One region of the Alloalcanivorax sp. C16-2 genome, then DNA from elsewhere that is predicted to be linked to it. Evidence: predicted binding sites of a transcription regulator. Region 1 holds the regulator's gene; the other holds the start of a gene.
The links. Region 1 encodes FNR, which switches genes on or off when oxygen is low (the NO sensors DNR and NnrR bind a similar motif). Its sites were predicted from a motif close to TTGATNTANATCAA; they were not measured.
Positions count from the first base shown of each region.

Region 1 (4,647 bases):
GGCGCCGCGCTGCGTGCCCTGGAGCGCCCCGGCGCCGCCCTGTGGCGCTGGCTGAAACCGGCACGCTCGGCGCTGATTCCCGTGGACCGCCCATACAAGGCACTGGCGCTCGGCATGCTCTGGGGGCTGCTGCCCTGCGGCCTGGTCTACTCGGCGCTGCTGCTGGCCGCCACCAGCGGCGGCGCCGGAGGCGGTGCCCTGGTGATGCTGGTGTTCGGCGCCATCACGGTGGCCCCGGTGGCCGCCGCCGGCGTCGCCGGTGGCCAGCTGCGGCGTCTGCGCGGCCCGGCGGCGCGGCGAGTCGCCGGGGTCGCCACCCTGGGGCTGGCATTGTGGTTCCTGGCCCAGGGGTTGTGGCTGCATGCCGGTGCTCTGCCACTGCCCTTTTGCGGCGACGTTTCCGTTCCAACCTTCCTTTGATGCACATCAAAACGGTTCGCACCGGGACAGGCATGATGGCATCGCCTGTTACCTGGAGCATCGCCCATGACCACATGGAACCCGGATCTCATTCGCCGCTTTGGCGGGCCCGGGGCCCGCTATACCTCCTACCCGCCGGCCACCCAATTCCATGAGGAATTGCGGTTCGCCGACGTGGAAGCCGCCGTGGAAGCGGGGAACCGGGAGCGCCGCGACCTCTCCCTGTATTGCCACATCCCGTTCTGCGCCACGGTGTGCTACTACTGCGCCTGCAACCGCATCGTCACCGCCAACCGGCGCCGGGCCGTGGACTATCTCGCCCACTTGAAAAGCGAACTGCGGCGCAAGGCGGCCATGGTGTCACCGCAACGGCCGGTAGTGCAGATGCATTGGGGCGGCGGCACTCCCACCTTCCTCAACGACGCCCAGATCACCGAGCTGGTCTATGACCTGGCCCGCTACTTCCGCCTGCTGGAGGATGACCGCGGCGACTACGCCATGGAGATCGACCCGCGTACCGTGGACCGCTCCCGCCTGGGGCTGATTCGCGGGCTTGGCTTCAACCGGCTGAGCCTGGGCGTTCAGGACCTGGACCCGCGTGTGCAGCAGGCCGTCAACCGGGTCCAGCCGCTGGACATGATCCGGCGCGTATTCGACGACGCCGCCGATTTCGGCTTCCATTCCCTCAACGCGGACATGATCTACGGTCTGCCCTGGCAGAGCGAATCGAGCCTGGCGCGGTCCCTGGAACAACTGGTGGAGCTGCGTCCCAACCGCATCTCCCTGTACAACTACGCGCACCTTCCCGCCCGTTTCAAGATTCAGCGCCAGATCGCCGAACGGACCCTGCCTAGCCCGACCGAAAAACTGGCGATGCAGGTGCGCGCCGGCGAGATGCTGCAGCAGGCCGGCTACGAACTGATCGGCATGGATCACTTCGCCCTGCCCGATGATGAGATGGCGGTGGCCCGGCGTCAGGGGCGGCTGCACCGCAACTTCCAGGGTTACACCCTGCATGGTGACGCCGACCTGCTCGGGTTCGGCGTCAGCAGCATCAGCGATCTGGGCGATGTATACGCCCAGGCGCCGAAACGTCTTGAGGATTGGGAACAGGCCGTGGCCGCTGGCCGCTGGCCGCTGGAGCGCGGCTATCGGCTGAATCGCGATGACCGGCTACGCCGCTCGGTGATCATGGGGCTGCTGTGTGATCTGCGTCTTGATCTGGCCGCGTTCCGGGAAAACTGGGGCGTGGATTTCACCGATTACTTCGCCGACAGCCTCGAGCAACTCGGTGAATTCGAAAGCCTGGGCCTGCTTGCCATGGAAGGCAGTGACCTGGTGATCACCGAAGCCGGTCGGCTGGTGGCACGCGCCCTGGTCCAGCCCTTCGACCGCTTCGCCGTCGCCAGCCAGGGAGAGCGTTTCAGCCGCATCATCTGAGGTTGGCCCGTTTTTGTGGCCACCGACACTTGTTCAGCCCATGGGGCCTTCTATAATGTCGTACGCAGCAACATTGATAACCACTGAGTTATCTTCTTCCATACGCAGCCAACAAGGGGGCATCATGCCGCGCACCGTTTCTTGCAACGACTGCAGCCTGAGCCCGATCTGTCTCCCCCTGGCCGTGGCTCCCGCCCAGCTCGACCAGCTCGACCAGATCATCCAGCGCGGACGACCACTGAAACGTGGTGAGCACCTGTTCCGCGCCGCCGACGATTTTCATTCCGTTTACGCGGTTCGCTCCGGAGCACTGAAGACCTACGTGCTTTCCGATGAAGGCGAGGAGCAGGTGACTGGTTTTTATCTGCCCGGTGAGATTCTCGGCATGGACGGCATCAGCACCGCCCGCCACCTGTCCAACGCCAAGGCGTTGGAGACCTCAACGGTGTGCGAGATCCCTTTCCACCGCCTGGAGGATCTGTCGCACAAGATTCCCAGCCTGCAGCATCATTTCTTCGGTCTGATGAGCAAGGAAATCCGTGCCGACCGGGAATTGCACATGCTGCTCAGCAAGAAGAGCGCCGACGACCGCGTGGCCTCGTTGCTGCTCTCCCTGGCCACCCGGCAACAACGTCGCGGGCTCAGCAACAAACGCTTCCGCCTGCCCATGTCCCGCTACGACATCGCCAACTATCTGGGCCTGGCGGTGGAAACCGTGAGCCGTATCTTTACCCGCTTTCAGCAGCAGAACCTGCTCTGGGTGGATGGCCGCGAGGTAGAAATTCTTGATCGCCCGGCCCTGTGCGGCACCGGTCGCCTGGATTCCGTGCAGGACGCTTGATTCCCGCTAGCAAGGACACCGACTATGAGCTCCGAAAATGGCATTCTGGTTTTCCTCGACCGCGACCTGAAAGCGCCGCAACCGGCCCTGGAAAAAGCGCTACAACTGTCCCGGGCCTCCGGCCTGCCACTGACCGTGGCGATCAACAGCGATTCCCCGGCGATGCGCCGCGCGGTGGGCTTCGACGATGCGCGCCGGGAAAGCGCCGAACGCCAGATCGCCAAGGCATGGGAAAAGCGCATTGATGAGCTGACCGCTGGAGAAACCACCGTCAATAAACGCGTGGCGCCGCACCGCGACGCGGAAACGGCCCTGCGTGACACCGTGGTGGAATGCGCCCCCGCCCTGGTGGTGGTTCACACCAGCGAGGAAGGCACCCTCAAACGCCACCTGTTCACTCCCCGCGACTGGCTGCTGATCCGTCATGCGCCCTGCCCCGTGCTGTGCGTGCATTCCCAGCCCTGGGGAACGCCTCCGCGCTTCACCGCCGCCGTGGAACCGGAAGAAAAGCCCGGCGGCCTTGACGCCGCGGTGATTCACACCGCCCGGTATTGGAGCGAGCAACTGCACGGGGAACTGGAAGCGGTGCATGTGCTTGAGCACCCGGACGAAACCCTGCTGCTGGTGGCCGGCGAAGCCCTGCCCGAATACGCCGCCAGCGCCAACAGCATCCGCGAGTACCACGAAAAAGCGCTGGCCGAATTCGCCAAACGCGAGAACCTGCCGGAGGACAGGACCACCCTGCTGGAAGGTCCGGTTACCCGCACCCTCACCGACTACTGCGAAGAGGAAGGCGCGGATCTGCTGGTGGTCGGCACGGTGCGCCGCAATACCGTGGAGCGCCTGCTGCTTGGCGCCACCGCCGAATCCCTGCTTACCCGCACCGGCAACGACGTGCTGGTGGTCAAGCCCGAGGATTTCGAAAGCGACTGGCGCTGACGCTCTCCGTTGATCGCGACCGGAGTCGCTCCTACCGCGAAGCAGGCACTGTAGGAGCGGCTTCAGCCGCGATTCGTTTCAGGCGCGATCCCCCCTCACCGGCCACCTTCACTGCTCTTCACGCCGGAACACCGGCCTGGTGTCGGTGGACGCTTCCGCGTCGTGACGATAGCCTGCTTCCCGGAATTTCTTCAGAGCCGCCGGCTTGTCGATGCCTTCGCGCAGAATCCAGGCGGCCATCAAGCCCCGGGCTTTTTTCGCATAAAAGCTGATCACCTTGTACTTGCCGTTTTTCTCGTCCTGGAACACCGGTTCGATCACCGGCCCCGGCAGCCGCTTGGGGTGCACGGATTTGAAGTACTCGTTGGAGGCCAGGTTCACCAGCACGTCGGTGCCGGCGGCCTTCATATCCTTGATCAATTGGTCGGTGATGATCTCGCCCCAGAATTGGTAGAGATCCTTGCCACGGGCATTGTCCAGCCGCGTTCCCATCTCCAGACGGTAAGGCTGCATCAGGTCCAGGGGGCGGAGTACGCCATACAGACCGCTGAGAATGCGCAGGCGCTTTTGCGCCGCCTGCAAGTCATCGGCATCGAAGCGTTCAATATCCAGCCCGGTATAGACGTCGCCTTTGAAGGCGAAGATCGCGGGTCGGGCATTGTCCTTGTCGAACGGCGTTGACCACTGCGCGAACCGTTCCACGTTAAGATGGGCGATCTTGTCACTGACCTTCATCAGGCTGGCCAGGTCCGCCGGCGAGAGCTGGCGGGCACGCGCCACCAGTTCCGCGCTGTCGTCGAGCAGGCGCGGTCGGGTTGCGCGCAAGGACGGCAGCGGCGACTCGTAATCCAGGGTTTTCGCCGGTGACACAACGATCAGCATGGTGTTCTCCTTTACATGACGCGACACTGATTATAAGAAGACCACGTAAAGAAGAAACCCATGGGCCCGATCGACGGCGCCCACGAGACCGGGGAGTAACGATTAACGATGCGTTTCCTGTTGAT
Region 1 is NZ_JBKFTL010000003.1:344,729-349,375, reverse strand. It holds gene ACLD02_RS15215 (sulfite exporter TauE/SafE family protein) at 1-420, shown strand, start outside; gene hemN (oxygen-independent coproporphyrinogen III oxidase) at 487-1,860, shown strand; gene fnr (fumarate/nitrate reduction transcriptional regulator Fnr) at 1,901-2,701, shown strand; gene ACLD02_RS15200 (universal stress protein) at 2,726-3,640, shown strand; gene yaaA (peroxide stress protein YaaA) at 3,749-4,522, opposite strand; gene ACLD02_RS15190 (hypothetical protein) at 4,631-4,647, shown strand, end outside.

Region 2 (4,647 bases), on a different contig from region 1:
GAACAAGCCGAGCATGGCCAGGGCGGCCCCGCCAAAACCCACCAGCGGCACCAGCCACAGCAGCGGCTGGGCACCGTAGTTGGCCAGCCACACACCGGCCTCGGTGACCACTTCCTTACGCAGCGGATTGCTGGGGCCCATCGGGTCCATGGCACCCACCACGCGGTAGCCTTCCATATTGCTGACCCAGAAACCGCCGATCGCGAACAGCACGATCACCACGGCGGCGGCGATCAGACCAATGCGCCGGGCCCGTTCCGCGGGCTCGCCATCCGCCTTGATCTGCAGCCAGGTGGCGCCGTGCAGTACCAGCATGGCCAGCGACACCAGCCCGCACAGCAGCGCGAACGGGTTCAGCAAGGCAAAGAAGGAACCGGTGTAGAACGGTCTCAGGTCGCTGTCGAAGTGGAACGGCACGCCCTGCAGCACATTGCCCACGGCGACGCCGAAGATCAGCGCCGGCACCACGCCACTGAAGCACAGCGCCGCGTCCCAGCGGGCGCGCCAGCCGGCATCGTCACGCTTGGAGCGGAACTTGAACGCCACCGGGCGGATGATCAGCGCCACCAGGATCAGGAACATGGCCAGGTAAAAGCCGGAAAAGCTGACCGCGTAAAGCGCCGGCCAGGCAGCGAAGATGGCGCCGCCGCCCAGCACGAACCATACCTGGTTGCCTTCCCAAACCGGGCCCACCGTATTGATCACCTGACGGCGCTGGCCATCACCGCGGGCCACCGCCGGCAGCAGCGCGGCCACGCCCATGTCGAACCCGTCGGTCACCGCGAACGCCACCAGCAACACGCCGAGCAGAGCCCACCAGATCAACCGCAACACTTCATAGTCGAACAGCATGGCGTTGTCTCCTTATTCCTGAGGCCGGTTGAAGGCCGGTGAAAAGCGCTCGTCGAGCCGGGCCGGGTTGTCCGCGCTCTCCTCTTCCTCGGGGCCCTTGCGGATGTACTTGAGCATCAGCTTGACCTCGATCACCGCCAGGGTGGTGTAAATCACCAGGAAGCCGGCCACCGTGATCAGCAGATCGGTGACGGTCAGGCTGCTGACGCCCAGGAAGGTGGGCAGCACCCCTTCGATTACCCACGGCTGACGACCGTACTCCGCCACCAGCCAGCCCAGCTCCGCGGCCACCCAGGGCAACGGCAGGGTGTAGAACGCCACGCGCAGGAACCAGCGCGGCACCCGGCGGCGCAGGGAGACCATATAAAACGCCAGGCCGAACAAGGCGATCATGTAGAAGCCGATCACCACCATGAAACGGAACGACCAGAACAGCGCGAACACATTGGGCAGCGCGTCGCGGGTCGCCATGGCGATCTGCTCATCGCTGGCGTCGCGGGGGTCCTCCACGTATTTCTTGAGCATCAAGGCGTAGCCCAGGTATTCCTGGTTCTCCAGGAAGGTCTGGCGGGCCTCCGCGTTGCTCTCATCCACCTTGAGGGTTTCCAGGGCGTCATAGGCGAGCAACCCGTCGCGGATGTGCAACTCCGAGAGCGCCATCAACTCGCGGATGCCGGGAATTTCCTGATCGATGCTACGGGTGGCGATCAGCCCCATGACCCAGGGAATTTTCAACTCATAGTGAGTCTCCTGGGCCTCGCGGTCGGGGATACCGAACAGGGCGAACGGCGCCGGCGCCTCCTCGGTGTGCCACATGCCCTCGATCATCGCCAGCTTCATTTTCTGGTTGTCGGTGATGGTGTAACCGGATTCGTCACCCAGCACCACCACGGACAGGGCCGCCGCCAGACCGAAGGACGCGGCCACCGTGAAGGAGCGCTTGGCCAGCGCTTCGTGACGGTGACGAAGCAGATAGTAGGCGCTGATCGCCAGCACGAACACGGCCCCGGTAACGTAACCGGCGGCCACGGTGTGCACGAACTTGGCCTGGGCCACCGGGTTGAAGATCACCGCGGCGAAATCCACCACTTCCATGCGCATGGTGTCCGGGTTGAACACCGACCCCACCGGGTTCTGCATCCAGCCGTTGGCCACCAGAATCCACAGCGCCGACAGGTTGGAGCCCAGCGCCACCAGCCAGGTCACCGCCAGATGCTGCACCTTGCCAAGCTTGTCCCAGCCGAAGAAGAACAACCCCACCAGGGTGGCTTCCAGGAAGAAGGCCATCAGGCCCTCGATGGCCAGGGGCGCGCCGAAGATGTCGCCCACGTAGTGACTGTAGAACGCCCAGTTGGTACCAAACTGGAACTCCATGACGATGCCGGTGGCGACGCCCATGGCGAAATTAATGCCGAACAACAGCCCCCAGAACTTGGTCATGTCCCGCCAGATGGTGCGTCCGGTCATTACATAGACGCTCTCCATGATGGCGAGCATGAAGGACAGGCCCAGTGTCAAAGGAACAAAGAGGAAGTGGTACATGGCCGTCATGGCGAACTGCAGCCGCGACAACTCGACCAGCGTGGCGTCGATCATTGATGTTCTCCCCTGACTACAAACCGGCGAGCCACCGACCGGCCCGCCTGTGCACGGAAGGTCCTCCATGGCCTTCCAGTTCGAGGTACAGCATGCGTGACATTACACGCAACCGAATGACGGTGCCTTGAGCGAGATCAGGATGACGCGGGTGAAAGCCCGCCGGATCACGTCTACCATTGAGCGCCGTCCCGGTTAGCGCTCCTGGCACCATGGTCAGGATAGCATCGCGCCCGAGCCGCTTCACGTCACATTGAGCAAAGTGGAACCAACCAACGCCATGCCCATTGATCCACATCAAGCCGACCCGGCCGCCTGGCTGGCGGACCAACGGCGCCACGCGCCACGGATGCTGAGACGGTTGTTGCTGACCGCCCTGGCGGACGCGCCCCTGGCGCTCCTGCAGGCGACCATGCTGGCCTGGCTGGCCGCCAACCTGGTGGCCGGCGCGGGCCGTCTCTGGACCCCGGCCCTGCTGTTGCTGCTGACCCTGGCGCTGCGCGCCCTGGCCGGCGCGGCCCGGGCGCGCTTCAGCGCCGGTGCCGCCGCCGACATCGGCCTGGCGATTCGCGAGCGGGTGGCCGACGCCCTGTTGCGTGGCGCCGGCGGTGCCATGCCCCCCGGCGAGGCCAGCACCGCCCTGCTGGAACAGACCGAGGCAGTGGGCCGCTACCACGCCGGTTTCGCCGTGCAAAGGCGGGTGGCGAGCCTGGCCACCATGCTGTTCCTGGTCGCGGCCTTCGCGGTGGACTGGGTGGTGGGGCTGATATTTCTGTGCACCGCACCGCTGATTCCGGTGTTCATGATGCTGGTGGGCACCGGCGCCCAACGGGCCGCCGACCGGCAGTTGGAGAGCCTGCGCTTTCTGGGGGGTTACTTCCTGGACCGGCTGCGCGGCGTGCTGACGCTGCGCGCCTTTGCCCGCGAGCAGGCGGAACGGGACGCGGTGGACATCGCCAACGGCGAATACCGGCGCCGCACCATGAAGGTCCTGCGCATCGCCTTCCTCACCTCCGCGGTGCTGGAGCTGTTCGCCGCCCTGTCGGTGGCGCTGGTGGCGCTCTATGTGGGCCTGCACCTGCTCGATCTGGTGGCTTTCGGCCCCGGCCCGGGGCTGGATTTCGGCACCGGCCTGTGGCTGTTACTGCTGGCGCCGGAGTTCTACCAGCCGCTGCGCCAGCTCGCCGCCGGCTACCATGACCGGGCCGCCGCCCAGGCCGCCGCCGACACCCTGGCACCGTTGCTGGCCGACCCGGTTGTCGAGGATTCCTCTCATGCAGGAGCGGTCGGGAATCCCCAGGGTGCTCTGACCCTGGAGGGGCTGAGCTTCCGCTACGCGGACGACGACGGCGAGCCGCTGTTCGAGAACCTGAATGCCAGCGTGGCCGCCGGCCAGTGCCTGGTGCTGCGTGGCGACAGCGGCACCGGCAAGAGCACCCTGCTCAAGGTAATCGCCGGTCTGCTGCCCGCCGATGGTGGCCGCGTGCTGCATGACGGCCAGCCGGCGCCGCGACTGGACCGGGCCAATGGCCGGCTGGCATGGGCCGGCCAGCACCCCTGGTTCGTGCACGGCACGGTGGCGGAAAACCTGCGCCTGGTGGCCCCGGACGCGGACGACGCCGACCTGCGGCAGGTGCTCGCCGACTGTGGTCTGGCGGATCTGCCCGCCGGCCTGGCCACGCCCCTGGACGAGAACGGCGGCGGCCTGTCCGGCGGCCAGGGCCGGCGGCTGGCGCTGGCCCGGGCCCTGCTCAGCCCGGCGCCGCTGTTGCTGCTGGATGAACCCAGCGCGGAACTGGACCAGGCGCTGGAGGCCCGCATCGTCGCCACCCTGGCCGCCCGTAAGGGCGACCGCACCCTGGTGATCGCCACCCATTCCCCGGCCCTGGCGGCCCTGGGCGACCAGAGTGTTTGGTTGGGGGCGTCGGGGGCCTCAACGGCCTCGACCATCGCGGCTGAAGCGGGGTGCCGCCCAACCGCTCCTTCGGAGACGTGGCCGCGAACTGGAGGGAATGGCTCATGAATGACCGTCCCGTTTCTCCCCGCCACTGGCTGCGCCAGCAGTTCAAGGGCGAGGGCCGACGCCTGCGCAACGCCTGGCTGCTGGCACTGATCACCGCCCTGTCGGCGATGGCGCTGCTCGGCCTGTCCGGCTGGTTCATCAGCGCCGCCGCCCTGGCCGGCCTGGCCGCCGGCGGC
Region 2 is NZ_JBKFTL010000002.1:156,593-161,239, forward strand. It holds gene cydB (cytochrome d ubiquinol oxidase subunit II) at 1-852, opposite strand, end outside; gene ACLD02_RS10975 (cytochrome ubiquinol oxidase subunit I) at 865-2,448, opposite strand; gene cydD (thiol reductant ABC exporter subunit CydD) at 2,729-4,471, shown strand; gene cydC (thiol reductant ABC exporter subunit CydC) at 4,468-4,647, shown strand, end outside.
Region 2: ACLD02_RS10975 (cytochrome ubiquinol oxidase subunit I) is a predicted target of FNR. The motif match lies at 2,576-2,589, and genes of this name have one in related genera.